DNA from 2 places in the Arthrobacter sp. CAN_A6 genome. Region 1 is predicted to be linked to the other one. Evidence: riboswitches for the same ligand, from Rfam matches in the RefSeq annotation. Region 1 holds a riboswitch; the other holds the start of a gene.

What was found. Region 1 has a riboswitch for thiamine pyrophosphate ahead of IWX75_RS02325 (ECF transporter S component). Riboswitches for the same ligand answer to the same signal wherever they lie in the genome.
Region 2: it holds a riboswitch for thiamine pyrophosphate, as region 1 does, so the genes downstream of both, thiM (hydroxyethylthiazole kinase) here and IWX75_RS02325 (ECF transporter S component) in region 1, are expected to answer to the same signal.

Annotation. Positions count from the first base shown of each region.
Region 1 is NZ_JADOUV010000001.1:444,688-465,845, forward strand. Features, by position in the region: gene IWX75_RS02240 (NAD(P)-dependent alcohol dehydrogenase) at 1-955, opposite strand, end outside; gene IWX75_RS02245 (hypothetical protein) at 1,244-1,450, opposite strand; gene IWX75_RS02250 (CHRD domain-containing protein) at 1,610-2,386, opposite strand; gene IWX75_RS02255 (cupredoxin domain-containing protein) at 2,955-3,416, shown strand; gene IWX75_RS02260 (hypothetical protein) at 3,509-3,904, shown strand; gene IWX75_RS02265 (polysaccharide deacetylase family protein) at 3,920-4,843, opposite strand; gene IWX75_RS02270 (D-2-hydroxyacid dehydrogenase family protein) at 4,979-5,947, opposite strand; partial or broken gene IWX75_RS17595 (ketopantoate reductase family protein) at 5,964-6,311, opposite strand; gene IWX75_RS17600 (ketopantoate reductase family protein) at 6,327-6,863, opposite strand; gene IWX75_RS02280 (universal stress protein) at 6,990-7,391, shown strand; gene IWX75_RS02285 (IclR family transcriptional regulator) at 7,450-8,304, opposite strand; gene IWX75_RS02290 (CaiB/BaiF CoA transferase family protein) at 8,401-9,627, shown strand; gene IWX75_RS02295 (enoyl-CoA hydratase-related protein) at 9,620-10,402, shown strand; gene IWX75_RS02300 (PaaI family thioesterase) at 10,405-10,842, shown strand; gene IWX75_RS02305 (Bug family tripartite tricarboxylate transporter substrate binding protein) at 10,913-11,899, shown strand; gene IWX75_RS02310 (tripartite tricarboxylate transporter TctB family protein) at 11,896-12,450, shown strand; gene IWX75_RS02315 (tripartite tricarboxylate transporter permease) at 12,486-14,060, shown strand; gene IWX75_RS02320 (MFS transporter) at 14,173-15,396, shown strand; TPP riboswitch at 15,460-15,590, shown strand; gene IWX75_RS02325 (ECF transporter S component) at 15,653-16,261, shown strand; gene IWX75_RS02330 (ABC transporter ATP-binding protein) at 16,258-17,751, shown strand; gene IWX75_RS02335 (energy-coupling factor transporter transmembrane component T family protein) at 17,748-18,545, shown strand; gene IWX75_RS02340 (amino acid ABC transporter ATP-binding protein) at 18,593-19,330, opposite strand; gene IWX75_RS02345 (amino acid ABC transporter permease) at 19,327-20,091, opposite strand; gene IWX75_RS02350 (ABC transporter substrate-binding protein) at 20,099-21,022, opposite strand.
Region 2 is NZ_JADOUV010000027.1:1,044-10,927, reverse strand. Features, by position in the region: gene IWX75_RS17100 (MFS transporter) at 1-951, shown strand, start outside; gene thiD (bifunctional hydroxymethylpyrimidine kinase/phosphomethylpyrimidine kinase) at 1,030-1,902, opposite strand; gene thiE (thiamine phosphate synthase) at 1,890-2,507, opposite strand; gene thiM (hydroxyethylthiazole kinase) at 2,558-3,391, opposite strand; TPP riboswitch at 3,383-3,485, opposite strand; TPP riboswitch at 3,620-3,734, shown strand; gene IWX75_RS17080 (sodium:solute symporter family transporter) at 3,727-5,190, shown strand; gene IWX75_RS17075 (LuxE/PaaK family acyltransferase) at 5,187-6,395, shown strand; gene IWX75_RS17070 (acyl-CoA reductase) at 6,392-7,939, shown strand; gene IWX75_RS17065 (3-oxoacyl-ACP reductase) at 7,936-8,736, shown strand; one part of gene IWX75_RS17060 (IS3 family transposase) at 8,957-9,884, opposite strand, start outside.

The DNA.
Region 1 (21,158 bases):
GGATGACTTCGATTTCGGCGCTGAGGTGGTGTTCGGCGCAGAAGTCGAGCATTTCCTGGGTTTGCTGGATGCCGCCGATCATCGAGCCGGCGAAGGACCGGCGACCGGCGATGAGCGCGAACGCATTCACAGGGAGCGGTTCCGCCGGCGCACCGACGTTGATCAGAGTGCCGTCGAGGGTCAGCAATTGCAGGTACGCGCTGATGTCGATCGAGGCGCTGACGGTATTGATGATCAGGTCGAAGGTGCCTGCGAGGGTTTCGAACGTTCCGGGGTCGCTGGTGGCATGGTAGTAATCCGCGCCGAGACGCAGTCCGTCTTCCTGCTTTTTGAGCGATTGGGACAGGACGGTGACTTCGGCGCCCATTGCGTGGGCGAGTTTGACGGCCATGTGGCCGAGGCCGCCGAGTCCGACGATCGCCACTTTCTTGCCGGGACCGGCGCTCCAGTGGCGCAGCGGTGAGTAGGTGGTGATGCCGGCGCACAGTAGTGGGGCGGCGGCGTCGAGTTCGAGGCTGTCCGGGATTCGGACGACGAAGTTTTCGGTCACGACGACGTGGGTGGAGTAGCCGCCCTGGGTGATGGTCCCGTCGCGATCGACAGCGCCGTAGGTGCCGGTGTTCCCTTTTTCGCAGTACTGTTCCTCGCCCTTGCGGCAGTTGCTGCATTTCCCGCAGGAGTTGACCATGCAGCCGACCCCTACGCGGTCACCGACAGCGTAGGTGGTGACCTTGGGGCCGACCTCTGCGACGACGCCGGCGATTTCGTGGCCCGGGGCCAGGGGGTAGGACTGGGGTCCCCAGTCGCCGCGGACGGTGTGGATGTCGGAGTGGCAGATGCCGGCGAACTTGATATCGATCAGCACATCGTGGGGGCCGACGTCTCGGCGTTCGATGGTGGTGCGGGCCAAATCCTCTGTCGCGGAAGGGGCGGCGTAAGCGTTAACGGTAAGCATAAATCTCCTAATTCAACGATGGATGGATGGTTTGCCATGGAGGGGCGTGTTTGCTTGTTGTCTACTGCTTCGGGGGTGCTGTGTGGTGCCCATGAACGCGATGACAAGCGCGGTGAGGTCGAGCTTTGTCCTGACGAGTGAATGAGCCGTTCCATTGTAGTGGCCGATCAGGAGAATACCCATCGTGCCCACGGCGAACGACGAGCTTGAAGGAGACGTCGAGCATGGAAATCATCGTGTCGGGGTTCTCGCCGCTTGTCGCGTTGACGGTGGTTCACAGCTGGGTCGCTACATCGTCGAAGGTAGTGCCTCGAAGGCTGGAACGGTCCAAGTCTTGCTCAGCTGCTTGATCCCGTCGGGCTGTCGTTTGCCGGTGGGGAACACTCGTCCTTCGACGTCGATGATCTCCAGGCGCAAGGCGGCCGGTCGGGAACGGAGGGGCACGGGCTTATCGGAGGCGTCGACCAGTCTAAAGATGTCTGGCGCACGGTTCACGTGCGCAGTCCTGATGAACCACGATCGCGCCGGCGCAGCTTGAGAGCGTTAAGAAGCGACCGCCGCAGAGGCTAGGGCTTCTGCGGCGGTCGGTGAGTTGGACTGATCGTTGGAGGAATATGGTTCGATCAGTCCGTTAATCCGTGGTGCTGTTTTCGATTATGCCTTGGCGTTGCTGCGGCGGACCATGAAGGTTCCGCCGGCTGCTGCTGCCAGGACCAGTCCGCCACCGAGGGCGAGCATGGCGGTGTTGGATCCGGTTTCCTGGGCGACGCCGGTGTCGGCTCCGCCGGCAGGCATGTCACCCATCTGGGACTCGACGAGGGTTCCACACAGTGCCGGTGAGGTGGCACCGAGGGGGAGTGAGGGCTCCAGGTCGCTGGGTGCGCTGAAGGCCTCTGCGGTGCCGGTGGCCGTGGCGGGGTCCAGGCCGTGGACGACGACGACGGCGGTGCCGGCGGCGAGGGCCTTCTGGGTGGCCTCATCGAGGGTGATCGTGCGGTCGATGGTGTAGCTGCCGCCCTGGCCGCCGAGGGCGAGGTTCAGGCCCTCGGCCGGGGTCGTTGCACCGGAGGTGGTCAGTGTGGTGAGGATTCCACCGTAGGAGGCAGCACCGTCGGTGGTGCTGAGGATTCCGTCGCCGTTGGCGTCATCAGCGGGCGTGGGGCAGGTGCCCTGCGCTCCGCCGTGGATGTGCTGGACGTGGGGGTACGGTGCGTCCATGAAGGTCTCGGCGAGACCGGAAACCTGCAGCTTGACCTTGGCCTGGTCGCCGGTGACGTCCAGGGTGATCGTTCCCGAGCCGGTGGTGCCGTTGAGCTGGCCCAGGGTCGAGGAGTAGGTTCCGTCATGGGCAGCCATGGCGGGGGCGCCGGCCATAGCGACAGTGCTAAGGGCCAGGGCTGGTACTGCGAGGAAGCGCATCTTCTTGTTCATGATAAAAATTCCTTCACTGTGCGGTGAGCGCGCGTCCCAGTCGGACACGCTCAGGTAGTGATTCGGAGCACTCCGGAGCATGGATTGGTTTTCCTTCCACACAATATTCCCGGGACCCAGCACCCTCGATTTCGCGGTGCTTCTGCTCACAGTAAGCAGAAATGCCTCTGCTTGGGAAGCAATTATGTGTGGCAGGTGTGACACAAGAGATTCGTCGGTGAGGATCCCGCTAACAGGTAGAACCCAGAAATCGGTTGTAGTGTTCAGAGCATCTTCATGTGCGAGTGAGTGATGGCAGGGCATTTTCCGCCCCGTCGAAAGCGTCGGAGAACAGAACCAGCGGCCTCCACCGCGTGTTCTCCGGCGTTTTCATTCCGGTCGCAATTCTCCGCAGATTCGACGGCAGGGAGTACCCGGCCATGCCGATTCCCCAGTCGGACCGGCGAGGTAATGACCGCCTCGGGGTGGCCCTGCCGAAGGAGGGCTTCCAGGTCTTGTCCCGATGCACGAAAACCGGGATTATTCCACTTACCGATTGTCGGGCGGTTCGAACTGTGGAGGCATCATCATGAAGTCGCGCTACGGATTATCAGCTCTTATGCTTGTGGCGCTCCTCATGGGTGCCGCGGCCTGCGGGTCCGGTGCCGGACCAGGTACCGCCGAGGTAACCACCCCGCCGACCGAAATTGCGGCACCGGAATCAGTGGCGGCGACAGCCGGCGCAGATACCTCCACACCAGCGTCCTCTGCCGCGACTTCTTCTGCGGAAGCTGCGCCCGCAGAAGAGGTCCTGATCACCATCGCGGACTTCGAGTACGTAATGCCCGAATCCATCGCGCCCGGCGCAACGGTGACGGTGGTCAATGAAGACGATGCTCCCCATACGGTGACGGCCGAGGATGACGGCGGCTTCGACGTCGATGTCCAGGGTGGTGAAACAGTGACCTTCACGGCTCCTGAGGAGCCCGGTGAATACGCCGTCATCTGCGTCTATCACCCAGGAATGACCAGCACCCTGGTCATCCGATGAGTGCCTCGGGAAGTTCCGGTGGAAAGGGGAGTGCGCACCCCACTGGGAAGGGGCATTCTCCGCGCAGGTCGACTGCGCGCAACAGCCCGCTGATGATCCTCCTGCGCGTGATCATTGCGGCGGGCCTGATCGTCAGTGCGGTCATCCACTTCCAGCTCGCGCCGGGGTTCCAGCAGGCCGCCCCGGACGGAATAGGCGGGGGCAACCTGTTCCGGATCCAGGCCGCTGTGGCCGTCCTTGCCGCCCTGTATGTCCTGGTCAGGGGGGACCGGCCCGCATTCGCTATCGCGGCGGTGGTCGCCCTTTCAGCACTGGCAGCGGTGGTCCTTTACCGGTACGTGCAGGTTCCTGCAATCGGCCCAATTCCGTCGATGTATGAGCCCGTCTGGTATGCGCAGAAGGCACTCACCGCAGTAGCAGAGGCTATCGCCGGCCTCCTTGCCGTCATCGGCTTCCTCCTCCTGCACCGGCGCCGAAACGTCAGATAGGCAGTTCCCCAATTTTCAAGCTGGGATTGCGTCGCCGAGCGTAAGGAAAGGAGTGCCTGCGTCGGTCATGATGCCCAGCGCCTGCAGAAGTCCTGGGCCCGTTCCGGAGCCGGGGCGATTGCCATGGGCGATGATGATGGATCCCGGACCGGCGGCTCTGGTCTCCGTCGTGACGGTGCCGGCAGGGTAGGTTGCCCCACCGTCGCCATTGATGCTGAAACCGGCAGGGATCAGGCCCAGGTCGGAACAGATCCGCGCCGAGACGTCGTCGAGATAGGCCGTACCCGGCCGGAAGAATCGTGGTCGCTGACCGGTGAGCGCCGTCAGTACGGCGTCGTTGCCCATGATCTCGTCATAGACGCTACCGATCCCCGCAGTTCCCTGGATGCCGTAGGCCGAGTTTCCGGTGACGCTCAGCGGGAGGTGGTCCGTTCCATGGTTCGCCAACTCGAACAGCGGGTCACCTGCGAGTTCCGCGGTAAGGGGCCGGTTGTGGGCGACCCAGCGTGCGTTGAGGAAAAGCGTTGCCGGAACACGTAGGCGTTGCAATCCCGCAATAAGGTCCGGGTCGAAGCTGCTGCCACCGGGGCCACCGCAGAAATCCAGGGTCAGCGCAACGCCTTGCGAGCCGTTCGGTATGCGCGAAACCACTCCTGGTGCCTCGAGCCCCCAGTAGTAGGGGGACCGGCCGGCGTGCCGATCGATAATTTCGTCCCGGCTGGGCAGACGACGCGGTTCCGGGCCTGGGGGCGGCGGTTCGCCGGGCGTGGGCCCGCTGGGCCTGGGCAGCGGAACCGACGACGTCGGAATGGACGGGGAGGGGAGGAGCGGGGCGGATGACTGGACCACATCGTTCGTAGCCTGACGCACCCCACAGCCGGTCAGGACCAGTCCCATGCCGATCGCCAGAACAGCTCGGCGCCCAGGGTTGTGCGCCATCGATCTGCTCCTCCTGGGACATAGCCCATGCGTAACACCAATAACACCTGTAACAGCGCTAACAGTAGTACATGGCTCGTCCCATGGAAGAGGTGCGGTTCTCCCGGTCCCGACCGTGCTGTTGCCGCGGAATGGTTATCCGCGGCTGACCACCCGTATCGGTTCACCGTCGAGAAAGGCATTGATCGACTCGACTGCACCCTGGAAGAACAGTTCATAGTTCTGCCGGGTGACATAACCGAGGTGCGGCGTGAGCAGGGTGGAGGGCGCGGTCAACAGCGGATTCGTTGCAGCGATCGGTTCCGTGTCGAAAACGTCGATTCCGGCGCCACCAATCCGGCGGCTGCCCAGGGCCACCGCCAGGGCGTCCTGGTCGACGATGCCCGCACGGGACGTGTTCACGATGATGGCAGTGGGCTTCATGGCCTGCAGGTGCCGCTCGGTGACGAGGCCCGCTGTTCGTGGGCTCAGCTGCAGATGGATCGACAATACGTCCGAGCGTTGGAAGAGGTCAGTTTCCGACACCCATTCCACTCCCCTGTCGCGCGCTAGCTGTGGAGTCAGATGCTGGCTCCATGCAATGACGTCCATGCCGAAGGCAAGGCCGACGGCGGCGACCTTGGTGCCGATCCTTCCTAGTCCGAGTACGCCCAGGGTCGAACCGGCGAGGCCCGATCCGATGGAACCGGATTGCCAGCGGCCGTTCCTCAGGGACTCTTCCTCAATTCTCAGATTGCGCTGAAGCGCCAGTATCAGGGCCCACGTCAGCTCGACGGTCGGTGTGCCCAGCGACTCGGTTCCGCACACCAGTACGCCGGCGCCTGCATCAACTGCCGCATTTCGCATTCCGGTGGTGACGATCAGGCGCAGCCTCGGTAGGCGTTTGATGACCTCCGCCCTCAGCGGCGTCCGCTCGCGCATCACGACCACTATGTCGAAGTCAATGAGGCGCTCCACCAGTGCTTCTTCGTCGGTCAGGTGGTCGGAGAAGAAAACAGGGTCCAGGGGGTGCTCGCTGGAATGCCAATCGGCCATTCGCTCGGCAACCGCCTGGTAGTCGTCGAGCACCGCGACCCGCGTTGCTGGTCCCTTATTCGATGTCATGTCGTCAGTCCTCAGTTCAGCCTTGACGGCTCTCGAGCGGATCGGAACCCTGCAGCGTGGCCACCATCTTCGCGATGGCCGGGGTTGGTAGTTCGTGCTTCTGGCCGCGACGGATCAGTGCGCCTCCGATCGCGTCGAGCTCGCTCGGTCTTCCCGCAGCTATGTCGAGCTGCAGGGAGGACCGCATTCCAGGTGGAAGGCCGTGCAGCGCCTCTGCCACGGTGGTAACGGCCGTCGGCAGGCCGTCGGCTGTTGCAAGAGCGCAGACTTCCGCCAGGAGCCCCGCGGTGAGGTCCTCGTCGCGCGTGAGGGCAGGGCCGATCGGTAGGTCCCAGTACGTTGTCAGGAGCGCCAGCGGAGCGAGGAACCGAAACTTGTTTCACAGGACGGCATCCTCGGAATCGCGGGCCGTGACTTTGATTCCGGCCTCACGGAGCGCCTCGACCGTCGCGGAATCTGCACTTCCCACGGGTACAGCGATTCGAAGGAAAGGGCTTCGATGCTCGATGACCGACGGGGAGGACCGTGCCGCCTCCACCGTGATGGCAGCGCCGGCGATGGACGCTCCGGGGCAGGAGTTCCGTAGCTCCTGCATATGATCCAAACCGTTCAGCAACGAGATGATTTCGACCGGAACTGCCGCGCGGATGACCGGAATCGAATCCGGAAGGGCAAATGCCTTGGTGGCCAGAATTATCCGTGCTCCGTGCGGGACGCTTTCCTGTGCGGGCACGGGTGCGGTCCAACTCCCGTATTGCCCACTTCGAATGGTGAGGCCGTCATCGTTGATCGCCTTGGCGGCGTCCGGCCGCGCGACAGCGACGACGTCCTCACCTGCGCGGTGGAGCAGTGCGGCGACCAGGCCGCCCACCGCCCCCGGACCGACTACGGCAATCCGGCCTTGTTCGTTCGTCATCTCTGGCCTTTCGGTGGTGGCGGACCCTACTTCAGGACCGCCGGGCGGGTATGGGTCGCTATGGTAAATTTTGCACGTCAAGCGCGCCGGAGCTTTTCATCGGAGACCGAACAGGGAGCAGCACACATGTCAGTCGTAGTAGGTTACATACCCACGCCGGAAGGCCGGGCGGCTCTCCAGCGTGCTATCGAGGAATCACGACTGCGGAAGATGAAGCTTGTCGTCGTCAATTCCCAGGAGAGCGGGAAGCCGATCAGCGGCCAGGAAAAAGGCCGGTACGAGCTCGAGCTGAAGGAAATGGAAAAGGGCGTTGCGGATGCCGGTGTGGAGTACGAGGTCCGGACGATGGCTCGGGGTACGCTCCCGAGCGAGGACCTGACCGCGGTTGCGGAGGAGACCCAGGCCGAGCTGATCGTCATCGGTATGCGTCGGCGGAGCCCGGTGGGAAAGCTGTTCCTCGGCTCGAACGCACAGGAAGTCCTGCTGAGCGCCAATTGCGCGGTCCTCTCGGTCAAGGCGGCGAAGTAGGGCCACCCCGACGCCTGCCGGGGCCACCGGCGGCCGGCCGCCACCAGACCAACCCCCTTCACCCTGAGATCGCTTCATCGCGTTCGTCGGTGGGCGGGAGGGCTCGCTGGAAATTCTGCTGCACGGCATGGTCCGAGGCGCCGAGCGCTTCGGATATCTCCCAGGCTGTCTCCTTGGCGCGAAGTCCCAGCAGTGCCGCCCGGGCCTCATCGATGCGCATGGACGGCACCGACAGGCCGACAGCTCCGATGACGCTGCCCGTATGGTCGAAGATCGGCGCGGCAACCGCCCGGATCCCCGTGGTCCGCTCCGCATTGGAATCCGCCCAGCCCTGATCCCGGATCCGGCTCAACTCCGCCCGCAGCCGTTCGGGGTCGGTGACCGTGGCCGGAGTCACCGGACGGATCGAGCGTGAGAGCCACCACTCCTGGCGCTCCCAGGGAAGGACGGAGAGGATCACCTTGCCGGGAGCTCCATGGGGCAGCGGTACGGGCACCCCGATGTCGGTGTAGTGCCGTCGGATCTCCTGACGGCTTTCGGCCTGGTCGATGACGGCGCGTTCGCCGGTGGACAGCAGCTCGTGCAGGCCGACCGTCTCGTCCACCTCGTCGCGCAGCTTCATCATGAACGGCATGGCGACGTCGCGGAATGTGGTGGGGATGGCGCCGTTGCGCGCCAGCTGAATCAGGAGCGGACCAAGGCCGTAACGCTTGTCCGAAGTCTGTCGGATAAGCCGGTTGGCCGCCATGGACACGAGGATGCGGTGCGCGGTGCTGGTCGAAAGGCCGGTGCGCTTGGCCACCTCGGTGATCCCCAGCTCCGGACTGCGGGAGTCGAAGCATCGCAGGATCGCCACTGCACGGTCGATCGACTGCACGCCGCTGCGCAGCTTTGCGCCGTCGTCGTTTTCCATTCAGACCCCTTGACACTATTTGGCCGAAGCCCTACGGTGATGTGAGTCACTTCCCGAAGAGCGGTAGTGCATCCCACTATACAGGAAAGGAGCGATATGCTCCCTCTCGACGGATTCCGTGTCCTCGACCTCACAAGATTCCTCTCCGGGCCCTACTGCACGATGGTTCTGGCGGAGATGGGCGCGGATGTCATCAAGATCGAGGTGCCCCACACCGGAGCTGATGAACGCCGGTTCGCACCGAAGGTCAATGGCGAGAGCTACCCCGGCGCCATGCCGAACCGCAGCAAGCGAAGCATCTCCCTCGATCTGAAGACGGAGGAAGGGAAAAATCTCCTCCTCAAGATGGCGGAGGACGCAGACCTCGTGATCGAGAACTTCCGTCCCGGCGTCGCCAAGCGGCTGGGAATCGATTACGAGTCCGTCCGGAAGGTGCGCCCGGACATTCTTTACTGCTCCATCAGCGGCTTCGGCCAGACCGGCCCGTACAAGCACCGCCCCGGCTTCGACATCATGGCCCAGGGCGTCGGCGGCTTCCTGCGGATGACGGGTGAGCCGGGAGGCAAGCCGGCGAAGGTCGGTATCGCGATCAACGACATCGCCGCAGGCATGACCGCGGTCTACTCGATCATGGGCGCGCAGATGCTTCGCCAGAAGACCGGCGAGGGCCAGTACATGGACATCTCCATCCTGGAAGCAGGCCTCGCCTGGACCGTCTGGGAATCGGGGGCATACTTCTCCGGGGGGGAAGTCCCCCAGGCCACCGGAACCAGGCACCGCCGCTCCACCCCTTACCAGGCCTACCGCACAGCCGACGGGTACGTCACGATCGGCGCTGCGAACGACCGTCTCTGGGAGCGACTTGCCGCCGAGGCCCTGGACAGGAAGGAGTGGCTCAACGATCCCCGGTTCGTCACGCTCCCGGACAGGATGGCGAACATCGACGAACTGGAACGCGAAATCGAAGCGATCACCATGACGAAGACCACGGACGAGTGGATCGCGATCATCGATGGAGTCGGTGTTCCCTGCGGCCCCGCGCTGACCTACGACCAGACACTTCAAAACGAGCAGATCCTGGCACGGGAAATGATCGTCGACGTCGAGCACCCGATCATGGGCGGAATGAAGACCATCGCGCCGCCCACGAAGTTCTCGAACATGGATTACAGCGTCCGCGGACCCGCCCCCTGGCTCGGTCAGCACACCGCCGAGGTCCTTCGGGAGGCAGGCCTGGATGACGCGACGATCGAAAAGCTCTTCACCGACGGTGTCGCCTTCGACGCCCACCCCACCCTCCAGAGGAGCGACACCAATGTCTGACGAAATACTGGTCGAGCGCCAGGGAGCAATCGCAACCGTCATCCTCAACCGGCCCAAAAGCCATAACGCCATCACCATCGGGATGTACACCGAACTGCCCGGAGTCGTCTCCGAACTCGATGACGACCCCGCCGTCAAGGTGATCGTGCTGCGCGGAGCGGGGGAGAAGTCCTTCGCTTCCGGAGCGGACATCAGCGAATTCGAGAAGGAACGGGGAAACGCAACCAGCGCGCGCAACTACAACGAGCGGGTCGCGGAAGCTGAACATGCCATCGAAGGGTTGAAGAAGCCCACGATCGCGATGATCCACGGCTACTGCATCGGCGGCGGTGCCGGCCTGGCGCTGGCCTGCGACATCCGCTTCGCCGACACCAAGGGCCGGTTCGCCATCACGCCGGGAAAGCTCGGGCTGGTCTACAGCCTTGAGTCGAGCAAGCGCGTGGTGGATCTGGTAGGTCCGGCCCGCGCCAAATGGATCCTCCTCTCCGGCCTGCAGATCCACGCCGAGCGAGCACTCTCCCTGGGCCTGTTCGATGAGCTCTCCGCACCCGAGGAACTCGAGCAGTTCACCTATGACTTCGCTGAAACGGTCTGCTCACGCGCCCAGTTCAGTGTCCGGGCAGGCAAGGCGATGGTGCGCCGCATCGTCCTTGGCCAGGTACAGGACGACGAAGACACCATCAACCTCCGCAACTCGTCCTTCGACACCGAGGACTTCGCCGAGGGCGTCCAGGCTTTCCTCGCGAAGAGGCCGCCGAACTTCCAGTGGTCCTGACCGTGTCCGACACCATTTTCGACGGGGCGGTGGACCAGGCCCGCAGCGCAGCCGGCGATCCGAACCAGGAATTCGGAAATTTCTTCCTGTCCCGCTTCCTGGACCTGGACATCAGCTATGACGACGTTCAGCAGAGCTGCACCGTAGTGCTGCCGTACGCCGCCCACCTCCGCAATCCCCAGGGTTCGGTGCACGGGGGCATCATCGCCACAGCGATGGATATCTCGATGGGCCACCTGTGCCATCGTTACCTCTCGACGGCTGTAACCCTGGAAATGAATTTCCGTTATTTCCGTCCCCTCGAAGGAACGGGGCGCTGCGTCGCCACCATCCTGCGTGCGGGACGGCGGATCGTACACCTCGAGTCGCGACTCACCGACGAAAGCGGCCGTCTGGTCGCCTTCGCGGTCGGCTCCTGGCACCGGCTCGACGGCGAATAACCTTTCGCTCACCGAGGCAGATATTCACCCGCTCCGCAATACAACGACGTTACGAGGAGAAGAGAAAGCAATGCGCAGTAAGAAGATCATCACCACAGTGGCAGCACTGACGCTTATCGCGTCCCTGACCGCCTGCGGCAATGACGCCGGTTCCGGGGCTGAAGGAGGGGCTGACTACCCCTCCGAGGATATGGACTGGACGATCGCGTTCGGGGCCGGTGGCGGTAACGACATCATGGCCCGAACCATGGTGGACATCATCAACCAGTACGAGCTGTACCCGGAGAACATCTCCCTCGAAAACCGTGAAGGCGGAAGCGGCGCAACCGGTTGGGGTTACCTGTTCAGCAAAGCTGGCAGTGGTTATGACATCTCCACCACCTCGGGCTCGCTCATTACCACGCCCCTCCAGTCGGACACCGGCTGGACCTTCGAGGACTTCACCCCGATCGGGCTGTTCGCCACTGACGATGCAGTGTTCGTCGTCCCTGAGGGCAGCCCGTACGAAACCTGGGAGGACTGGGTTTCCTACGCCCAGGAGCAGGAAACCGTCGTCGTCGGTGGAATCGGTACCGTCAACGTCGACCTCATCCTGCACGAGCTGCTCGCCGAGGCCGCTGGGTACGAGATCGACTACGTGCCGTTCAACGAGGAAGGCCAGCTCCAGACCTCACTGCTGTCCGGGGCGCTGGACGCCATCGTCTCCAACACCGGTTCGGTCCTCGGGCAGATCGAGGCGGAGGAAGTGACACCACTGCTGTTCACCGGTGCCGAGAGGCTGGACGTCATTCCCGATGTCCCCACCGGTGAGGAAAAGGGAATCGAAGACCTCCCCGCCATGCCACGCGGGATGATCCTCCCTCCCGACGCTCCGGCGGAGGCCAAGGAATGGTGGATCACCACCATGAAGGAAGTTGTCGAAACCCCGGAGTGGAAAGAATACGTCGCCTCGAACTACCTCACGGAGAACATCCTGTGGGACCAGGAGTTCTTCGATTCCCTTCGGGAGACTACTGACAGCTTCGAAGCCACGCTGGAAGAGGCCGGGGCGCTTTGAGCCACTCCGTCATCAAGGGCGAAGCGGGACCCGAGGGGGTGGGCCGCTCCGGTTGGCGCCGGCGGCCCACCGCCAAGACGATCTTCCTCGCCGTGCTGCTGCTGGTCCTCGCTGCCTATACGGAGATAGCTTTCGGCATGGAGGCCACCACGGCGTCGGGCCGCATCGGTGCAGGGTTCTTCCCAAGGATCATCGGCGGCTCGGCAGCGGTGCTGACCCTGATCGCGCTGGTGCAGAGTATGCGTGCCGGCTCCGGCGAGGACGACGACACCGTCGACCTCGAGGAGGACATGGGGGAGGGCGACCTCGGTCACCATCCGAAGGCCATGATCATCACGATCGCCCTGACGATGGTCTTCGTGGCGACCCTGACCACCCTGGGTGCAATCATCTCCGGCGTTATCTTCATGTTTGCGCTGTTGTGGTTCCTGAACCGGACCCACCTGGTGACGAACATCGTGCTTAGCCTCGGCCTCCCCCTGGCGATGTACCTCCTCTTCCAAACATTCCTCAATTCGGGTCTGCCCGAGGGGATCCTTCCGCGCTTCTAGCAGCGGAATTCAACTCGGCTCGAAGGAGAGTTAGCTTGGACGTCTTCAATAACCTCGCTGGGGGGATTGTTTCGATCCTGACCCTGCAGAACATTCTGCTACTGGGGGCCGGGGTCACCCTGGGCATGATCGTCGGCGTCATGCCCGGCCTCGGTCCATCGGCGGGCCTCGCGATCCTGCTGCCGCTGACCTTCGGGCTGGACCCCACCGGCGCGATCGTGATGATGGCCGCCGTGTACTACGGATCGATGTACGGCGGCACGATCACCTCGGTCCTGATCAATACCCCGGGCGAATCGGCGACCGTCGCCAGTACGTTCGACGGTTATCCTCTGGCGAAACAGGGCCGGGCGGGGCCCGCGCTGATCATGGCCGCCATCGCTTCCTTCATCGCGGGCACGATCGGCGCCATCCTGATCAGCTTCTTCGCCCCGAGCGTCGCATCGGTCGCCCGGACGTTCGGTCCGCCCGAACTGTTCCTGATCGTTGTCGTGGGACTGCTGACGCTCATCGTCATCGTCGGGAAGAATCGCCTCCTCGGTGTGATCTCCGCGCTCATCGGGTTCGCCCTGGCAACCGTCGGTATCGACGTCGGGATCGGTGCACAGCGCTACACCTTCGGTTCCACCGAACTCATCAACGGAATCGACTTCATCCCGGTGGCCATCGGGCTGTTCGGTGTGGGGGAGATTCTCCACGCCATGTGGCGCGGCGGGCACCTCGAAAAGCTCGACTACCAGAAGATCTCACTCCGCGGCAAGGGCTTCTGGCCCACCCGGGCTGATTTCAAGGAATCCAACGGTGCGATGCTGAGAGGTTCCTTCCTCGGGTTCTTCACCGGCACTGCTCCCGGAGCGGGGGCGACCGTTGCCTCGCTCATGTCCTACAACGTCGAGAAATCGATTTCCAAGACTCCCGAGCGCTTCGGCAAGGGTGCCATGGCGGGACTGGCCGGACCGGAGGCAGCCAACAATGGTGCTTCCGCCGGTGCGATGGTGCCACTGCTGACGCTCGGCATACCGGGATCGTCGTCGACGGCCGTCCTCCTCGCAGCATTCCTGATGTGGGGCCTGCAGCCCGGTCCCCTCCTCATGGAACAGAATCCGGAGTTCGCCTGGGGCCTGATCGCCAGCATGTATCTCGGCAACGTGATGCTCCTGCTGATCAACATCTTCATGATTCCGACGTTCGCCAATGTCGCGAGGGTACCGTTCCGGGTCCTTGCTCCCGTGATCATCCTGATCTGTGCACTCGGCACCTACACCATCCACGGCAGCATCCTCGAAGTGTGGATCATGCTCGCCTGTGGCGTGCTCGGGTTCTTCATGCGCCGCTACGGCTTCTCTCCCGCAGCCCTGGTGATCGCCCTGGTCCTCGGACCTCTTGCAGAGGAGACGCTGCGGCAGACGATGATCATCTCGGGCGGCAGCTTCGGGATCTTCCTGGAGCGCGCCACGTCGATGTGGCTGCTGGCAGTCATGGTCCTCCTCGTCGCCGTTCCACTCCTCAATCCGTGGATCAAGCAGGTTGTCAAGGTCCGGGTCCGGGACGTCGGAAGGCGCCGCCGCGAGCAGCGCCGCGCTGACGAGAAGAATGATGTGAACTCCTGACCCTTTGACCGCTCGCCCCGCACGGAGCGAGCGGTCAAAGCCGGCATTACAACACCGGAAGTGAACAAAAGGAAGCGGGTGTAAGCGCCGGCGCCACTGGAGGAGCATCACTATGGCACGAGCCGCGCGACCGGGACGATGGCTTTGGATGCTCGTGGCGGCAGCCATCCTCAGCCAGGGCTCCTTGAACCTGGCCCGGCTGCTGATCTCCTACAAGGCACTGGCACTGGGAGGCGACGCCGTCGCCATCGGATTCATCTCGGCCGCCTTCGCGATCCTACCTGCGGTCGTCGCCATCTCGCTCGGCCGGTTGTCGGACAGGACCGCCTGGTTGCGGCCGCTGATCGCCACCGGATTGCTGACCCTCACCGTCAGTTGCCTGCTGCTATCCGGTTCGGCTTCACTGCTGCTCGTGGCCGTCGGTAGCGCCGGGCTGGGGTTGGGCCATCTCGCCTTCGCCATCGCGGCGCAGTCCATGATCGCCAAGCGATCCGATCCCGACTCGATGGATGCCGGCTTCGGCTGGTTCACCGCCGGATTCGCCCTGGGTCAGATGGTGGGCCCGCTTCTTGCCGGCGTGCTTCTGAGCAACCCGGGCGCTACCACTGTCGCAGGCCGTATCGAGGACATCGACCAGGCCCTGTTGCTTGCCGGACTGCTGGCACTGATCGCCGTTCCACTGATCCTGGTGAGGATCGGCAGCCGCGGAACGGCCGGCACCGCTCTCAAGGGAGTTGCAACCCTGGACGTGAAGGACTCGGTCGGCATGATCCTCGGACGCCCCGGGGTGAAGTCCAACATGCTGGCAAGCCTGGCTCTCCTGACCACCATGGACATCCTCATCGCATTCCTGCCGCTGATCGCCGAGCAACAGGGTGTCCCTCCGCTGGTCGTGGGTCTGCTGCTCGCCCTCCGCGCCGCGGCCACCATTCTGTCCCGCATGTTGCTGACCGTCCTCCTGCGTCGGTGGAGCCGGAACCAGCTGGTGTTGGCGAGCCTTTTCGGTGCAGCACTCGGCCTGGTCGTGCTGCCGTACGTGCTCGAGAATATCTGGATCGCCGCCGCGTCCCAGATTCTGGTCGGCTTCTTCCTCGGCCTCGGCCAGCCCCTGACCATGGCGTTGATCTCCCGAGCCGTGAGGGAAGAATCACGGGGTGCGGCCCTCGCCATCCGACTGCTGGGCAATCGGATCGGCCAGATCGTCCTGCCGGCGGCAGCTGGACTCGCCGCGGCGCCGCTGGGACCGAGCGGTGCCATCTGGATGACCTGCTTCGTGCTGGGTGCCGCGGGCGCGGTCAAGGGTATCGGCGACCGCCGTCTCCCTCCACCGGTATAAACAGAGACGACATCCGCGGTACTGGCAAGCCCCTGCGGTGTAGGATCGAAACGCTTTACCAAACACATACGACAGGGGAGCGCCGTTCCGCCGCAGCAAGTGCTGCCGGAGCCGGGCGCTGAGAGTGCGGACAGCCGCAGACCCTCGAACCTGATCCGGTTAGTACCGGCGAAGGGAGTCGAGTTCTCAGAGTGGTTCATGGAAGATTTTTTCCGGGACCCCTCTCCCCTCCTGTACCTCAGGAGGATTCTGCATCATGGCAACAACAACGGCCCCCAAAGGCACTCGAACCCGCAGCCTCGAATGGCGCGTCGTCGACATCGTGGTGGCCTCGGTCATCGCGGTGGCAGTCGGCGTCATCTTCTTCGCCTGGTCCGCGGGCTACTCGCTCATCAGCGGCATCACCGCCGCGTTCCCGCCGCTCGGTGGCCTGTACGTGGGCGGCTGGCTCATTGCAGGTGTCCTCGGCGGGCTCATCATCCGCAAGCCCGGTGCCGCTCTCTACTGCGAAGTCCTCGCAGCAGTGGTGTCGATGGCCCTCGGCACGCAGTGGGGTCTCCTCGTGGTCATCTCCGGCGCGATCCAGGGCCTCGGTGCCGAACTCGTGTTCCTGCTCTTCCTCTATCGACGCTGGAACCTGGGCGTAGCGCTCCTCGCGGGGCTCGGCGCCGGTATTGCCCTGGCGATCAGCGAGAACATCCTGTACAACGCGCTCTGGGCCATCGACTGGCAGCTCCTCTACGTGCTTTTCGCTTCCATTTCCGGCGTTGTCATCGCGGGCCTGCTGTCCTGGCTCGCGATGCGGGGGCTCGCCAAGACGGGAGTGCTCTCCTCCTTCGCCGCGGGCCGCACGGCCGACGTGTGATCCAGCACACCTCGGCGCCCGTTGCCGTCACCGCCCAGAACTGGGGGTGGCGGCATGCGGGCCGCAGCCGCTTCGCGGTGCGGGGGGTCGACCTCGACATCGAACCCGGCGAGCGGATCCTGCTCCTCGGCGCGTCCGGTGCCGGCAAGTCCACGCTCCTTTCCGCCCTGGCCGGCGTGCTCGGGAACGACGACGAGGGCGAACAGGAGGGCACCCTCCTCCTCGACGGCGGCAGTCCCGCCTCCCGACGCGGCCGAGCCGGATTGGTGCTGCAGGATCCCGATTCGCAGGTCGTCCTTGCGAGGGTGGGCGATGAAGTTGCCTTCGGAGCCGAGAACCTTTCGGTTCCGCGCGCGGACATCTGGAAACGCGTCCACCGCGCGCTCGATGACGTCGGGCTGGATGTCCCGCTCGACCGCTCCACCTCGGCGCTGTCCGGCGGACAGAAGCAGCGCCTCGCGCTTGCGTCGGTCCTGGCCATGCAGCCGGGCCTCCTGCTGCTCGACGAACCGACGGCCAACCTCGATCCGCAGGGCGTGATCGACGTGCGCAACGCCGTCGTCCGGGTGCTCGACCGGGTTCCGGCGACGCTCGTGGTGGTCGAACACCGCGTTGAGGTGTGGGCGGGCGTTGTCGACCGAGTGGTGGTGCTCGCCTCCGACGGCGGAATCCTCGCGGACGGTACGCCGGAGGAGGTTCTCGGCAAGGAAGCCGCCCGCTGCAGCCTTGCCGAGGCGGGAGTCTGGGTGCCGGGTCGGAAACCGGCGGTGGAGGGCCCGGTGCCCGGCGCCGGCGGGGAGGTACTGCTGTCCTCGGCCAACCTCGCGGTGGCACGGACGAAGCGGGGACCGGAGGTTCTTGCGGGCGTGGACGTCGAGTTCCGGGCCGCATCGGCCCTCAGCATCGTAGGCCCCAATGGAGCAGGAAAATCGACGCTTGCCCTCACCCTGGCGGGGCTCCTGAAACCCCGCCGGGGAGAGGTCATGGCAGGCGCCCCGCTCGCCCGCGGAGCGGGACCCGATCCCTCGAAGTGGCGGTCGGCGGAGCTGGTGCAGCGCATCGGCACCGTCTTCCAGGAACCCGAGCACCAGTTCCTCACCTCCACCGTGGCGGACGAGCTGGAGTTCGGGCCGCGCCGCGTGGCCCGCGAACCGGAGGCTTCCTTCCGCCCCCGTATCGAAGGGCTCGCCGAAAGACTCCGTCTCGATCATCTCCGTGCGGCAAATCCCTTCACCCTGTCCGGTGGGGAGAAACGGCGGCTGTCAGTGGCCACCATGCTCGCAACCAGCCCCGACATCCTGGTGCTCGATGAGCCGACATTCGGACAGGATGCAGGAACCTGGGCGGAGCTCGTCGGTCTGCTGCGGGAACTGGTCAGCGGGGGCGGCTGCGTCGTCTCGGTCACCCATGACACCGACTTCACTGAAGCGCTCGGCAACCGTGTCCTCGACGTCGGGGCCATTGTCGACACCCGGCGGGATACGCCATGAGCAGTGACATCCTCACGCCGTCGCTGACGGGCAGCGCGCTGATCCGCGCCAATCCGCTTTCCAAGCTCTTCGCCGCCGGAGTGATCACCGCGGTGGTGATGCTCAGCATCGACTGGGTCAGTGCTGCGGTAGCCCTCGGGTGTGAGATCCTGCTGATGCCGTTGCTCGGCATCAGTGTCCGCGGTCTGCTGCTCCGGGCCTGGCCCCTGCTCATCGCGGCGCTGGTGGCCGCCTACGGCACGGCACTGCTCGCCGAAAAGACAGGCGACGTACTGCTGGAGATCGGTCCGGTTCTGTTCACCGAGGGGTCCGTGTCCGCGGGATTCGCCATCGGGATCCGGGGCCTCGCGCTGGCCCTGCCCGGCATTTTCCTTGCCGTCTCCACCGACCCGACCGATCTGGCCGATGCCCTCGCGCAGAAGCTGCGCGCGCCGCACCGCTTCGTGCTCGGCGCGCTCGCGGCACTGCGCCTGGTGGGCCTTCTGGTGGAGGAGTGGCAGACCCTCGGGCTCGCACGTCATGCCCGCGGTGCAGGAGCCGAAGGAAACGCGCTGGTACGCACGCGCAACTTCCTCGGCCAGGCCTTCGGCCTCCTTGTACAGGCGATCCGGCGTGCCACCCGACTCGCGGTCGCCATGGAGGCGCGGGGATTCGGGGCGGGCCCGCGTACCTGGGCCCGCGAGAGTAGATTCAGCTCGCTCGACGCGGTCGTCGCGGCGGGAGGTGTGGGAATCGCCGCTGCTGCACTGACGGCGGCCCTGCTGGCCGGGACCTGGAGCTTCCTCCTGTCCTGATACCGGAAGGGCCGCCGCGAAATGCACCCGGCGGCTGATGGAAATCCCTAGAGCACGTCCGAGAGGAATGACTTCAGCCGCGGGGTCTGCGCGTTGTCGAAGAGGGCCGCGGGCGGCCCGCTTTCGACCACCACACCGCCGTCCATGAACGTGACGGTGTCGGAGACGTTCCGGGAGAAGCCCATCTCATGCGTCACCACCACCATGGTCATGCCGGCCGTCGCGAGGTCGGCCATGAGCGCAAGGACGCCCTTGACGAGTTCCGGGTCCAGCGCCGAGGTCGCCTCGTCGAAGAACATGACCTCGGGGTCCATGGCAAGGGCCCTGGCGATGGCGACACGCTGCTGCTGGCCGCCGGACAGGTTGGCAGGGCGAACCTCCGCCTTGTGCTTCAGCCCCACCTGGTCGAGTTGGGCGAGTGCCTTCTCGCGCGCCTCGTCCGCGGACATGCCGCGGAGCTTCCGCAGTGCCAGTGAGACGTTGTCCACGACGGTCTTGTGCGGGAACAGGTTGAACTGCTGGAACACCATGCCGATGCGGCGGCGCAGTTCATCCGGATTGTCCTTGAGGACCGAGCGCCCGTCGAGCAGGATGTCGCCCTGGTCCGGTTCGATGAGCCGGTTCAGGACCCGCAGCAGGGTCGACTTGCCCGAGCCGGACGGACCGATCACCGAGGCCGTGGTGCCGCGCTCCACGTGCAGGTCGATACCGCGGAGCACATGGTTGGAACCGAAGGAGAGGTGGAGGTTGCGCCCGGTCAGGGTGCCTGATTCAAGAGTGCTCATGTTCTTGCTCCTTCGCCGATCCGTGCGGCAATATCATCGGGTTCGGGCTTCTCCCGCTTACCCATCCGCAGACGGTTGTCGATGTAGTTGACCAGGTGCGTCAGCGGAACGGTGAGGCACAGGTACAGCGCTGCCGCCGCGATGAGCGGTGAGAGGTTGCCCGTGTTGCTTGCCGCGTCGTTGCCGATGCGGAACAACTCGCGCTCACTGGCCAGCAGTCCGAGGAAGTAGATCAGGGAGGATTCCTTGATCAGGGCGATGAACTGGTTCACCAGGGCGGGCAGGACGCGACGGACGCCCTGGGGGATGACCACCAGTTGCATCGAGGAGCGGTAGCTGAAGCCCAGTGCGCGGGACGCCTCGAGCTGGCCCTTCTCGACGCTCTGGATGCCGGAGCGGAAGATCTCCCCGATGTAGGCGGCGGCCATGAGCGACAACGCCAGGATGCCCATCGGGAACGGGCTCGTGCTGCCGGTCAGTTGCCGGAAGAGCGGACTCAGCCCGATCCCGATGAGCAGGATGATGACGACGGCAGGAACTCCCCGGAAGATGTCCGTGTACACGCGTGCGGCCCAGCGAAGCGCCCGGTTCCGCGAAATGCCCATCACCGCGAGGATCATCCCGAGCACCGTCCCGATCACGCCGGAACTGATCGCCAGGATCAGGGTGTTCGGCAGGCCGACGGTGAGGAGTTCCGGAAGGACGGAACCCATTGCCTCCCAGTCGAAGAAGGTCTGCAGGAGCTGTTCGAAGGCGTTCATGCAGGGCCTACTTGGCTTCTACGGCTTTGCTGCCGGGCTTCCAGTCGGTCGGCATTTCGCGTTCCGGGTACCACTCCTGGGTGAGTTCGGCCCAGGTGCCGTCCTCGATCACGGCGTCGAGGCCGGAATTCAGGGCATCGATCAGCGGCTGGTTCTCGCTGTTGACTGCATAGGCGGTGAAGTTCTCCGTGTTGATGATGGTTTCGGCGATGGTGGTGCCGTCACCCTCCTTGACCTGGCCCGTGGCCTGCTGCGACGGGGCCACCCAGGCATCGACCTGGCCGTTCGTCACGTTCGCGTAGACAGTGTTGTAGTCGGCGAAGCGGACGGGCTCCAGGCCCAGGGTGTTCGTCACGTAGTCGTCCTGCACCGTGCCCTGGACGACGCCGATGCGGGTACTCTCCGACAGCGAGTCGAAGCCCGTGATGTCGGAGTCGCTCTTGGCAACGACAGCCATGTAGCCGAAGTCGTAGCCGTTGGTGAAGCCGACGCCTTCGCGGCGTGACGCGGTGGTGGAGATCGAGGAGGAGCCGACGTCGAACTGCTTGTTCTGCACCTGTGCCAGAAGGGCGGAGAAATCGGTCGAGGCGAACTCGACTTCGAGGCCGAGTTCGTCGCCGATGGCGCGGAGCAGCTCGTTGTCGTAGCCGGTGAAGACACCGTTCTCGATGAAGATGTTGGGAGGCGCATCGGAAAGGGTGCCCACGCGGAGGGTGCCCTCGGTGACCAGCCCCAACTTCGAGGTGTCGATCTGGTCCAGCGGTGTGGTTTCCTCGGTGGTGTACTGGTCGAGCGACTGCTGGTCGCTGCCGGCCAGGGCATCGGTGGTAGGGCCGGAGTCGGTGGAATCACTGCTGTTCGAGCCGCACGAGACGGTCAGGGCGAGCAGGGGGACGGTGAGGGCTGCAAGGACTTTTCGGGACAGGTTCATGGCTTCCTTCGATGGACGCGGCCCGGGTTACGGGCGTGCGGAATCAGGGACGGGATGTTTCAGGGGGTGCCGGATGACGGCGGACGATGCTCGGCTCTGCTGCTTACTCGGGTGACACGCTCGCTGCTCCAGGCTG
Region 2 (9,884 bases), on a different contig from region 1:
GGCGATGGAACATTGCTGACTATTGTCGCACTGCGATTCGTTGGGGGTATTTTCCTGGGCGGTGAGTACACCTCGGCGATTCCCTTGGCGATGGAGTGGTCGGAGCCGAAACGGCGCGGTCTGATCAGCGGACTCATCATGTGGATGTCGCCGTGGGCTAATGCCAGCATCGCCGCCCTGGTGTTCGTCCTGCTTGGCGCGCTCAATGCTGAGCATTACAACGCGTGGGGTTGGCGGGTCCCGTTCCTGCTCGGGTCCTTTCTGGCGTTCGGCATGCTTATCTATTACCGGAGCCGTGTTGCGGATGCCCCGGTCTGGAAGCAGTCAGCCAAACGCGCGAATCCACTCAAGGACATTTTCATTGGCGAGCACCGCCGCGCGCTCTGGCAGGTCTTTCTCCTGATGAACGGATTGTGGCTGTTCACCTATATGGCAATTCCTACCCTGACCAGTGAATTGGCATTCGACGGACGCCTGGACGCCAAAGCCATCTCCTTCACTCTGATGTGCGCAACCGCTACCTCGGCGGTCTTCATGGCCGCCTGCGGGCACCTGTCGACCTTCACCGGACGACGCCGTTTTTTCATCGGATTCGGCGTGCTCGGCGCCATTCTGGCTCCCCTGGCGTTCCTCGGCGTGTTCTCCGCCGGAAGCACCAACGGCGTCGTGGTGCTCGTGGTCGCCCTGCAGATCGTGACGGTTTCCGGGTACGGCCCCGTGGGCGCCTACCTCGTGGAACGCTTCCCGGCGGCAGTCCGCTCCAGCGGGTACGGCGTGGGCTACAGCCTTTCCATCGTGCTTCCCGCCCTCTACCCGTACTACCTTCCCCCATTGCAGGATCTGCTGGGGCGCCACGAAGCAATCGCCCTGTTGCTCGTTCTCGCCGGACTCCTGGTGATGATAGGCGGACTCACCGGCCCCGAACCCGACAAAACACACCAACTGCAATAAAGGCTGCGGAAAGAATTGCACCGTTTCGGGGGACGCGAAGCACCTATCCCGCCATTCCTGGAAGATGTTGGTTGTCCCTCAGCGCGTTGTTGATCCTGCTGCAGTCCATAGCAAGTGGAAGTGGTTGATGGGTCCGTTGCCCTGTCCCACCTGCAATTCGTCGGCGGAGGTGAGCGAGTCCTGCAGCCAGTCCTTGGCCTGGGAGAGCGCACCGGTCCAATTACCCGTCCGCGCCATGGCTGTGGCGACGGCGGAGGACAGCGAACACCCTGTCCCGTGCGTGTTCCTGGTGGCCACCCGTGGGGACACGAATTCGACGACGCCTCCGTCGGCACCATCGAGCTGACCGGCGGCATCCACGAGTGCGTCGGGACTGGATTCTGCGCTCAGATGACCGCCTTTGACGAGCACCACTGTCTCGCAGGACTTGGATAGCCTCCGGCCCTGCTCGAGAGCTGCAGGCCAGTCAGCGGCGACCGGTTCATCCACCAGAACCGCGAGCTCGGGAAGATTGGGGGTCACCAGGTCCGCCATTGCCACCAGTTCCCGTAACGCGGCCTCCGCGTCTGAGGCCAGAAGCCTGTCCCCGCTGGTGGCGACCATGACGGGGTCCAGCACCACCAGTGGCGGCCGTACCCGGTCGAGCCACTCCCGGACGACGGCGATGGTCGCCACATCTCCCAGCATTCCGACCTTCACGGCGTCGATGGTCACGTCGTCACTGACGGCGTCAAGCTGTTCGGTGAGGAACGATGCCGGTGGCGTGTGCACGGAGCGGACGCCGCGGGTGTTCTGCGCCACCAGGGATGTCACTACCGCCATCCCATACCCGCCGAGGGCGGCGATGCTTTTCAGGTCGGCCTGAATCCCCGCGCCGCCGGTCGGGTCTGTTCCGGCGATGCTGAGGACCCGCGGGACATCGCGCAGCGTCAACGCTGTCAGGAACACCATTCCTCCTTCAGTTTCTGGGCCGCTGCCCGGGGATCATCGGCTGCGCATACCGCGGAGACGACGGCCACCCCGGCGGCGCCGGCGGCGCGCAGCGGACGCACGTCAGCGCTGCTGATCCCGCCGATCGCGACGCACGGCAGACTACTGGAGGCGATCAGGGCACCGAACCCGTCGATCCCCAACGGTTGGGGATGATCCGCCTTCGTCGCGGTGGCGTGGACGGCGCCGACCCCCAAATAATCCACCGTCCGCTCGGGCAACTGGTGGGCCGTCCGAATCTCGTCGTCGGTTGCCGCGCTCAAGCCGACAATGGCCTCCGAACCTACCAGGGCGCGAACCAAATCCGCTGGCAGGTCGGACTGTCCGACGTGCACCCCGGCGACCTTTGCTCCTGCCACCCGTGCGGCCAGGAAAATGTCCACCCGGTCATCAACCAGCACGGGCACCCTGTCACCGACGGATTCCGCGACGGCCATCAGCAGCTGCAGCAGTTTTCGGGAGGAAGCTTCCTTGTCGCGCACCTGGACGATCGTGACGCCCCCTGCCACCGCCGCGGCAGCAACCGCGGCAACCGTCCGGGGGCTGCACTGGCGCGTATCAGTCACCAGATACAGGGGCAGGTACTGCCTGGGGTCTGTTCTGAGATCCGCCCGGCTCATCGGATGCCGCCCAGTGCATCCACAGGGCGGAGGTCCAGTCCGGTAACGACGTTGTCGGGGGTGATACCGGCCAGCCGGTCAAGGAACTCCACCGCGAAACTTCCCGGACCTTGCGCCCGGGCCGCGGCCTGCTCCGCCGCAAGGGTGTAGACCCCGGTGGCCGCGGTTACCGCCAGCAGCGGATCTTCGGTGAGGGAAGCAAAGGCAGCCATTACGGCGCCCAACGCGCACCCACCACCGGTCACCCGGGTCAGCAGCGAGTGCCCGTTCGCCATGCCTATAGCCTCCCCGTCAGGTCCGACCAGTAGATCCACCGCACCGGATACTGCCACCGTCGAGGAGAACGAGGCAGCAAGGTGCCTTGCCGCCTCCAGCGCCTCCAGGGGGTTATTCGTTGAGTCCACTCCCCTGCCACCAGCCCCAGCACCGGCCAGAGCCATAATCTCGGAGGCGTTGCCGCGGATGATGCGCGGGCGGAGCCCGACGAGCTGATGCGCCAGTTCGGTGCGCACGGTCAGGGATCCGATGGCCACTGGATCCAGCACCCACGGTGTTTCAGCAGCATTCGCGGCAGCTGCAGCCTCGAGCATCGCGGCCCGCTGCTCGTGCCGCGGAGTTCCCAGATTGATCAGAACCCCGGAGGCCACGGACGCGAACTGCCCGGCCTCCTCCGGTATATCGACCATCGCCGGGGCTGCGCCCACAGACAGGAGGACGTTCGCGGTGAAATTTTTCACCACTGCGTTGGTGATGCACTGGATTAGAGGGCTCCGGACCCTCAGTTCCTCAAGCAGCACTGCACAATTCGACGATGTATAGCGAATAGCCATCCGCGACATCCCTTCGCTAGTTCGAACTAGATCAGGTTCAACGGGTCTTGATTCTCAGCTGCACTTTTAACGGTCAGCACCCCGTGTCACTCCTGCAACCTTAGCCGTTCGCCTCGCGGGCCTGGAGCAGGGCAACTCGTCAAACCGCGCCCGGCTTCCGTCAAGGCCCGCGGGATGGGAGACACACCGAAGGGGTTTGAGCGCGGGCACCAGCGCGACTACAGTCGGATCCTGTAAAGCGGGAGCTTGGGCGGGAACCAGGCTGAGAGGGCGAATGAAGGCGTCGCCGACCGCATGAACCTGTCCGGGTAATGCCGGCGAAGGGACGTGCTCTGATGCTCGGATTTTCCACCACCATTGTTCTTCTATCGATCGTCCTTGGGGTATTCGCCTGGGTTGGCCTGGCGGTAGGACGTGACCGCGACCTTGAAGAGTTCGCGGTGGCACGCAACAGCCAGAACAGCCTTGGGCTGGGCCTTTCATTTTTCGCCTCCGGTGTAGGCGCGTGGATCCTTTTCGCGGCCCCCGAGGTCGGTGCCTCCGCGGGACTGGCCGGAGTGTTGGGCTACGCGGTTGCCATCACCATTCCCCTGATCGGCCTGGTCCTTGTCGGCCGGCGGTTGCGGGCACTGGTACCGACAGGCCACAACCTGATCGAGTTTGTCCGGCTCCGCTACGGACGGACTATGCACGTCTATGTCCTGGCGATTTCGATGCTTTACATGCTCGTGGCCCTGGCTGCTGAACTGACCGCGGTAGGAGCGGTGCTCGGACGGCTCTCAGTTGTGGACCCTCGTCTTGGCATCGCTACCGTTGCGGCGATCACCGCCCTGTACACAGCGTACGGAGGGCTTCGCGCCTCGATCCGTACCGACCGTTGGCAGTCATGGCTGTTGTTCGCCCTGCTGATCGTGGTCGCCGCACTCCTCTTCGTGGGTCTGTCGCGGGAGGGTGCCCCGATCGACGCGGCGCTCTTCACCGTGGACGCGACCGGTGTCGAGGCAGCATTGACGCTGATCGTGGCAGTAACGGCCACCACCCTGTTCCACAATGGTTACTGGCAGCGGGTATGGGCGGCCCGGGACGAGGGCGCGTTGACCCGCGGCGCGGTGATCGGGGCATTGACACGCTTTCCGGTGGTTCTCGCGGCAGGCATGGTGGGGCTCCTTGCCGCGGCCTACGGCGTCGCGCTTGGCACACCGCCTGTTCCGTTCTTTGCCCTGCTGGACTTCCAACCCACTTGGGTCCTTGCGGCAGTCCTGATCCTCACCCTGGCCCTGGTCGCCTCGACGGTCGATACGCTGCAGAACGGCCTCGCCGCCGTCGCTGTCACGCACGTCCCCGCCATGGGTCTGACCGGGGGGCGGATCGCCACGGTCGTGTTCACCGTCATCCCGGCCCTGGTCGCTTTCCAGGGGTTCTCGGTGCTGCGCCTTTTCCTCATCGCCGATTTGTTCTGCGCGGCCACCATCGTGCCGGCGTTGCTGGGATTATGGCACCGCTCCACGACCGCCGGGGCCGTCAGTGGTGCCCTGGCCGGCCTCGCCGCCGCTGTGGGCTACGGCTTCGTAGTGGGCGGCAGCCTGCCCCAAGCCGTTGCCGTCGCCACGTTCTCGGACGGACTCGCGTTGCCGCCGTTCCTCGCCGCGCTGTCCGCCTCCGCCGCCGTCACCATCGTGGTGTCATTGGCGGCTGGCCGAAGCACCGACCTGTCCACCCTCGACGCACGGATAACCCCCTTGACGTCGTCGCGTGACCAACGGGATCCCGCAAACGAAACACCGGAGGCAATCCGATGACCGCCAGACCGGACTCCTCATCGCAGGTGGAGATCCGTGACGCGCTGGATCTGCGAATTCAGGCCTATATTGAGCGCGGTGCCGCCCCGGCAGGGCCGAACGAGCACGGCAGCGCCGTAGGGGACGAGGATAATGCCGCATTCGGACGGCTTGCCCTTGAGCTCTTCGCCTATCAGTACGACCACAATCCGGCCTACCGGCGCTTCTGCCGCTCACGCCGGGCGGAACCTGGAAGGCTCACCAGCTGGGAACACATCCCTGCCGTGCCGTTGACCGCGTTCAAGGAACTCACCCTTGCCTGCGAGCCGCCCGAAAAAGCCGAGGCGATCTTCATGACCAGCGGCAGCACCAACCCCGCCCAGCGGGGACGCAACCACCACCCGCACCTCCACCTGTATAACGCGTCCCTGCGGACCGGTTTCGCCCATTACTTCCTGCCCGACCGGGAACGCATCCCCCTACTGGTCCTCAATGCCCCGCCGGAGGACCAGCCGCACTCCTCCCTCGCCTACTTCTTCGGGCAGCTCGTCGACTTCTTCGGCGCACCCGGCAGCAGCCACTTCATGAACGACGACGACCTGCAGTGGCGGCGCGTCGCAGGGGCCTTGCAGCAGGCAGAGGCAACGGGGGAACCCGTCGCCCTGCTTGGCACCTCTTTTGCCTACGTCCACCTCCTTGACGCCTTCGAGAAAGAAGGACTCTCCTTCCGCCTGCCGAAGGGAAGCCGCCTGCTCGATACCGGAGGGTTCAAGGGACGCTCACGCGAAGTATCCGCCGAAGAGCTGCGTAACCAGTTCAGCCGCCGCCTGGGAATACCCGATTCCTGGTGCGTCAACTACTACGGAATGACCGAGATCAGCACCCAGTACTACGACACCACCCTGCGGGACTCCTGGCAGGGCAACGAGAATCAGCCCCGCCGCAAAGCCGCCCCAGCCTGGACGCGGATACGCGTGGTGGACCCGGAAAGCGGAGCATCCGCAGAACCCGGACAGCGGGGCTTGGTTGTCCACTACGATCTGGCCAACAGGGGCTCCTGCCTGGCCGTCCTCGCCGAAGACGTGGGCTACCTCACCGCGCTGGACAGCCCCCAGCAGGGCGCACAGGGGTTCGTCCTGCTGGGCCGCGCCGAAGGAACCGAAGCCCGCGGATGCTCGATCGCCCTGGACGAAATCCTCGCCGCAAATCGGGATCCATCGACATGACCGTCAAACCCGGACAAGGAACCCCAAAGCGCATAGGCAGCCCGCCCGCCGAGGGCCCGGTGCACGACGGATTCTTCCTGCCTCAACTCAGCCCAACCGAGCTCCACGAATTGATGTGGGAAACCCGGTCCTGGGGCGGCGTCGTCCTGCGAATGCCGGTCGTGACGCCACCCCTGATCGACCTGGTGTGCCAGCGGCTCCTTCAGGCCCAAGCCGATTACCTTGCCGAGCGGCCGGTGATGGACATCGTCGAGGCGCTCGGGCGGGTGACCGCCAGGTGGTCGGCTCCGGACTACTACTGGAGGCGGCAGGCCGAACAGCTGCTGCCCTCGGTGACCGGGTATGCCCCCGACATGGTTCGCCGGGGTCTGAAGGACTATCTGAAGACGTTCCGCCGCGATCGGTTGCTTCGATTCCTTTCCCAGGACTTCGAGAATCCGCTGGTGCTCGACGGCTTCCAGCCGAACCGGGCAGGTGGACGCTCACAGGCTTACGGGCCGAGGTTGACCACCCAGATTTTCGCCGGCAACGTTCCGGGGCTGCCGGTGTGGAACCTTATCTGTGGGCTCCTGGTCAAGTCTGCCACCCTGGGGAAATCCGCCTCCGGTGAACCATTATTTCCCGTGTTGTTCGCCCGGAGCCTCGCCGAAGAAGACCCCGACCTCGCCGCGTGCCTGGCCATCCTGCACTGGCCCGGAGGGGACGAGGAAATTGAACAGGTGGCGTTCGGTCATTCCGAGGCCGTCACAGCCACGGGCGGACGGGCGGCCATCGAAAGTGTGGCGGCACGCCTGCCTCCCGGTATGCCGTTTGTGCCGTACGGGCACAAAATGAGCTTCGCCGTCATCGGCCGGGAAGCGTTGGCACTCAACCGCTACACCGAGACCACCCGCCGGGCAGCACACGATGCTTCTCAGTATGACCAGCAGGGGTGCCTCTCCCCGCACTGCCTGTTCATCGAACGCGGCGGAGCAGTGGATCCCAAGACCTTCGCCGCCGCATTGGCAGCCGAAATGAGCCGCTTCGAGCGGAGCAAACCACGCGCCCGCCTCAGCCTGGAGGAAAGCGCCATAATCGAGCGTCTCCGGTCCTCCTACGAGTTCCGGGCCTACAATGACGACAGGATCGAGCTGTTCACCAGTGACACCGGCACCGGTTGGACCGTGATCTACGAAGAAGAACCGGAGCGTTTCGAACCCTCACCGCTGAACCGGTTCCTGCGCGTGCACCCTGTCGATGGAATGGGCGACGTCGAACGCCTCGCCGCTCCCGTGCGCCGTTACCTGCAGACCGCCGGTGTGGCCTGCTCACCCGACCGGCTGACCGACTGGGCGCAGGCCCTGGGCCGGTGCGGCGTCGATCGTATCTGCGCCGTCGGGCAAATGCCCGAACCGGCAGCCGGGTGGCATCACGACGGACGGGGAAACCTGACAGCGCTGGTCCGCTGGGTCGACATCGAAGGAGCCGCCGAGGCGGCGCTGGAACATTACGACGCCGAATGGACCCTGCCGGCGCGGCAGGTCTCCTCACGGAGGCAGCCATGACTGCCTTCGGATCTGATCTGGGTACCAGTGACCTGCTGCGTGACCGCGTGGCCATCGTGACGGGTTCCAGCCGCGGCATCGGGGCCGCAATCGCGCGGGCCCTCGGGGCCCACGGTGCCACCGTCGTCGTCAACTACCTGCAGAACCGAGACGCCGCGCAACACGTCGTCGAGGACATCGAAGCAGTGGGCGGCCGGGCTGAAGCCTACGCCGCCGACGTTACCGACCCCGAAGCCGTAGCCGCGATGGTCGCTGAGGTTACCGAGCGCTTCGGTCCCGTCAACCTGCTGGTCAACAACGCCCTGCGGAGCTACACGTTCGACCCACTGACCCGCGGCACCGCGTGGGACATTTCCTGGGAGGACTACCAGAGACAATTCGAGGGCAGCGTTGGTGGCGCCTTCAATCTCTGCCGGTCGGTGTTGCCGGGGATGAAAACGGCCGGCGGCGGACGGATCATCAATCTCGTCACCGACCTCATCGAACGCCCCAGCGTCCCGTACCATGACTACACCACCGCCAAAATGGCTCTCCTGGGCTTTTCCCGCAACCTGGCCTCCGAACTCGGACCCTTCGGCATCACCGTCAATTGCATAGCGCCGGGACTCGTCTTCCCCACCGACTCAAGCCACGCCACCACCGACGAACAACGCGACGAACTCGAAACAGCCACACCACTACGCCGTCTGGCCTCCCCTGAAGACGTAGCCGGCTCCGTACTGTTCTTTGCCAGCGGCTGGTCCAGCTTCGTGACCGGAGCCTGCCTGTTCGTCGACGGCGGGCTCATCATGAAATGACCAGAACAAGAGCAACAACTGACGCACGCATCGATCTTAAGCGCTTCAGCGCCGCCCTAGAAAACTTCGGCGCCCACCAGACTTTCAGCGGAGCCTGAACCTCTGCCTCGCAACTCAGCGGATAACGCAGCCCGGTACCACCAGGAAAACCCCATCTGCCGCTGACGCAGGTTCTAAGAACTACATATGTGAACCGCTCTGGGTTTGATGGAGACTCGCGCTATTTGATTTCCACCAGTTGAGTGTTGTTGGTTTTGCCAGCATAGAACGCCTGCTCGAATTCTGCGGGTGGAATGTCGCCGAGGTAGCCGTGCAGACGTTCAGTGTTGTGCCAGTGAACCCATCCGAGGGTCGCTAGCTCAAGGTCCTCAACTGTTTTCCACGGACCAAGTCGGGCGGGACCTCGGACGAGTTCGGTCTTGTAGTAACCGTTCACGGTCTCGGCCAGCGCGTTGTCATAGCTGTCGCCGACGGTCCCGATCGACGGCGTTGCGCCAATCTCCGCAAGGCGTTCGCCGTAGCGAATCGACGTGAATTGACTGCCCGCATCGCTGTGACAGCGCAGGTCATCATGGTGAGTGCCGCGGCCCCACCGCGCCATTTCGATCGCGTCGAGGACCATCTCGGTGCACATATGTGACGCACACCGCCACCCGACAATCATCCGACTGAACACGTCAATGATGAAGCAGACATACGCGACACCAGCCCACGTCGGAACGAAGGTCAGGTCGGTGACCCAGAGCCGGTTTGGCGCTATCGAGGTGAACTCCCGGTTCACCAAGTCCGGGTGCCTCGTCGCAGCTGGATCCGGCCTCGTCGTCTTCACACGCTTTGAACGGGTCACACCCTCGATGCCAGCCGCGCGCATCAGCCTGCCAGTCTGATCGCGGCCGATGTCGAGCCCTGCACGACGGGCGGCTTTCCAGAGTTTACGGACACCGTAAACGCGGTAGTTGTTGTCCCACAGTGTGACCAGTTCTGGTGTCAGGACCGCGTCGCTGACCGCTCGTGCCGACGGTGCGCGGTCCTTCGCGGCGTAGTAGGTACTCGGAGCCACCTGCAGCAGCGCGCAGATGGGCTCGACTCCGAGCCTGCGTCCCTCGACGACGTCATTCTTGTTCGCGTCGATGAACGCGACTACTTCC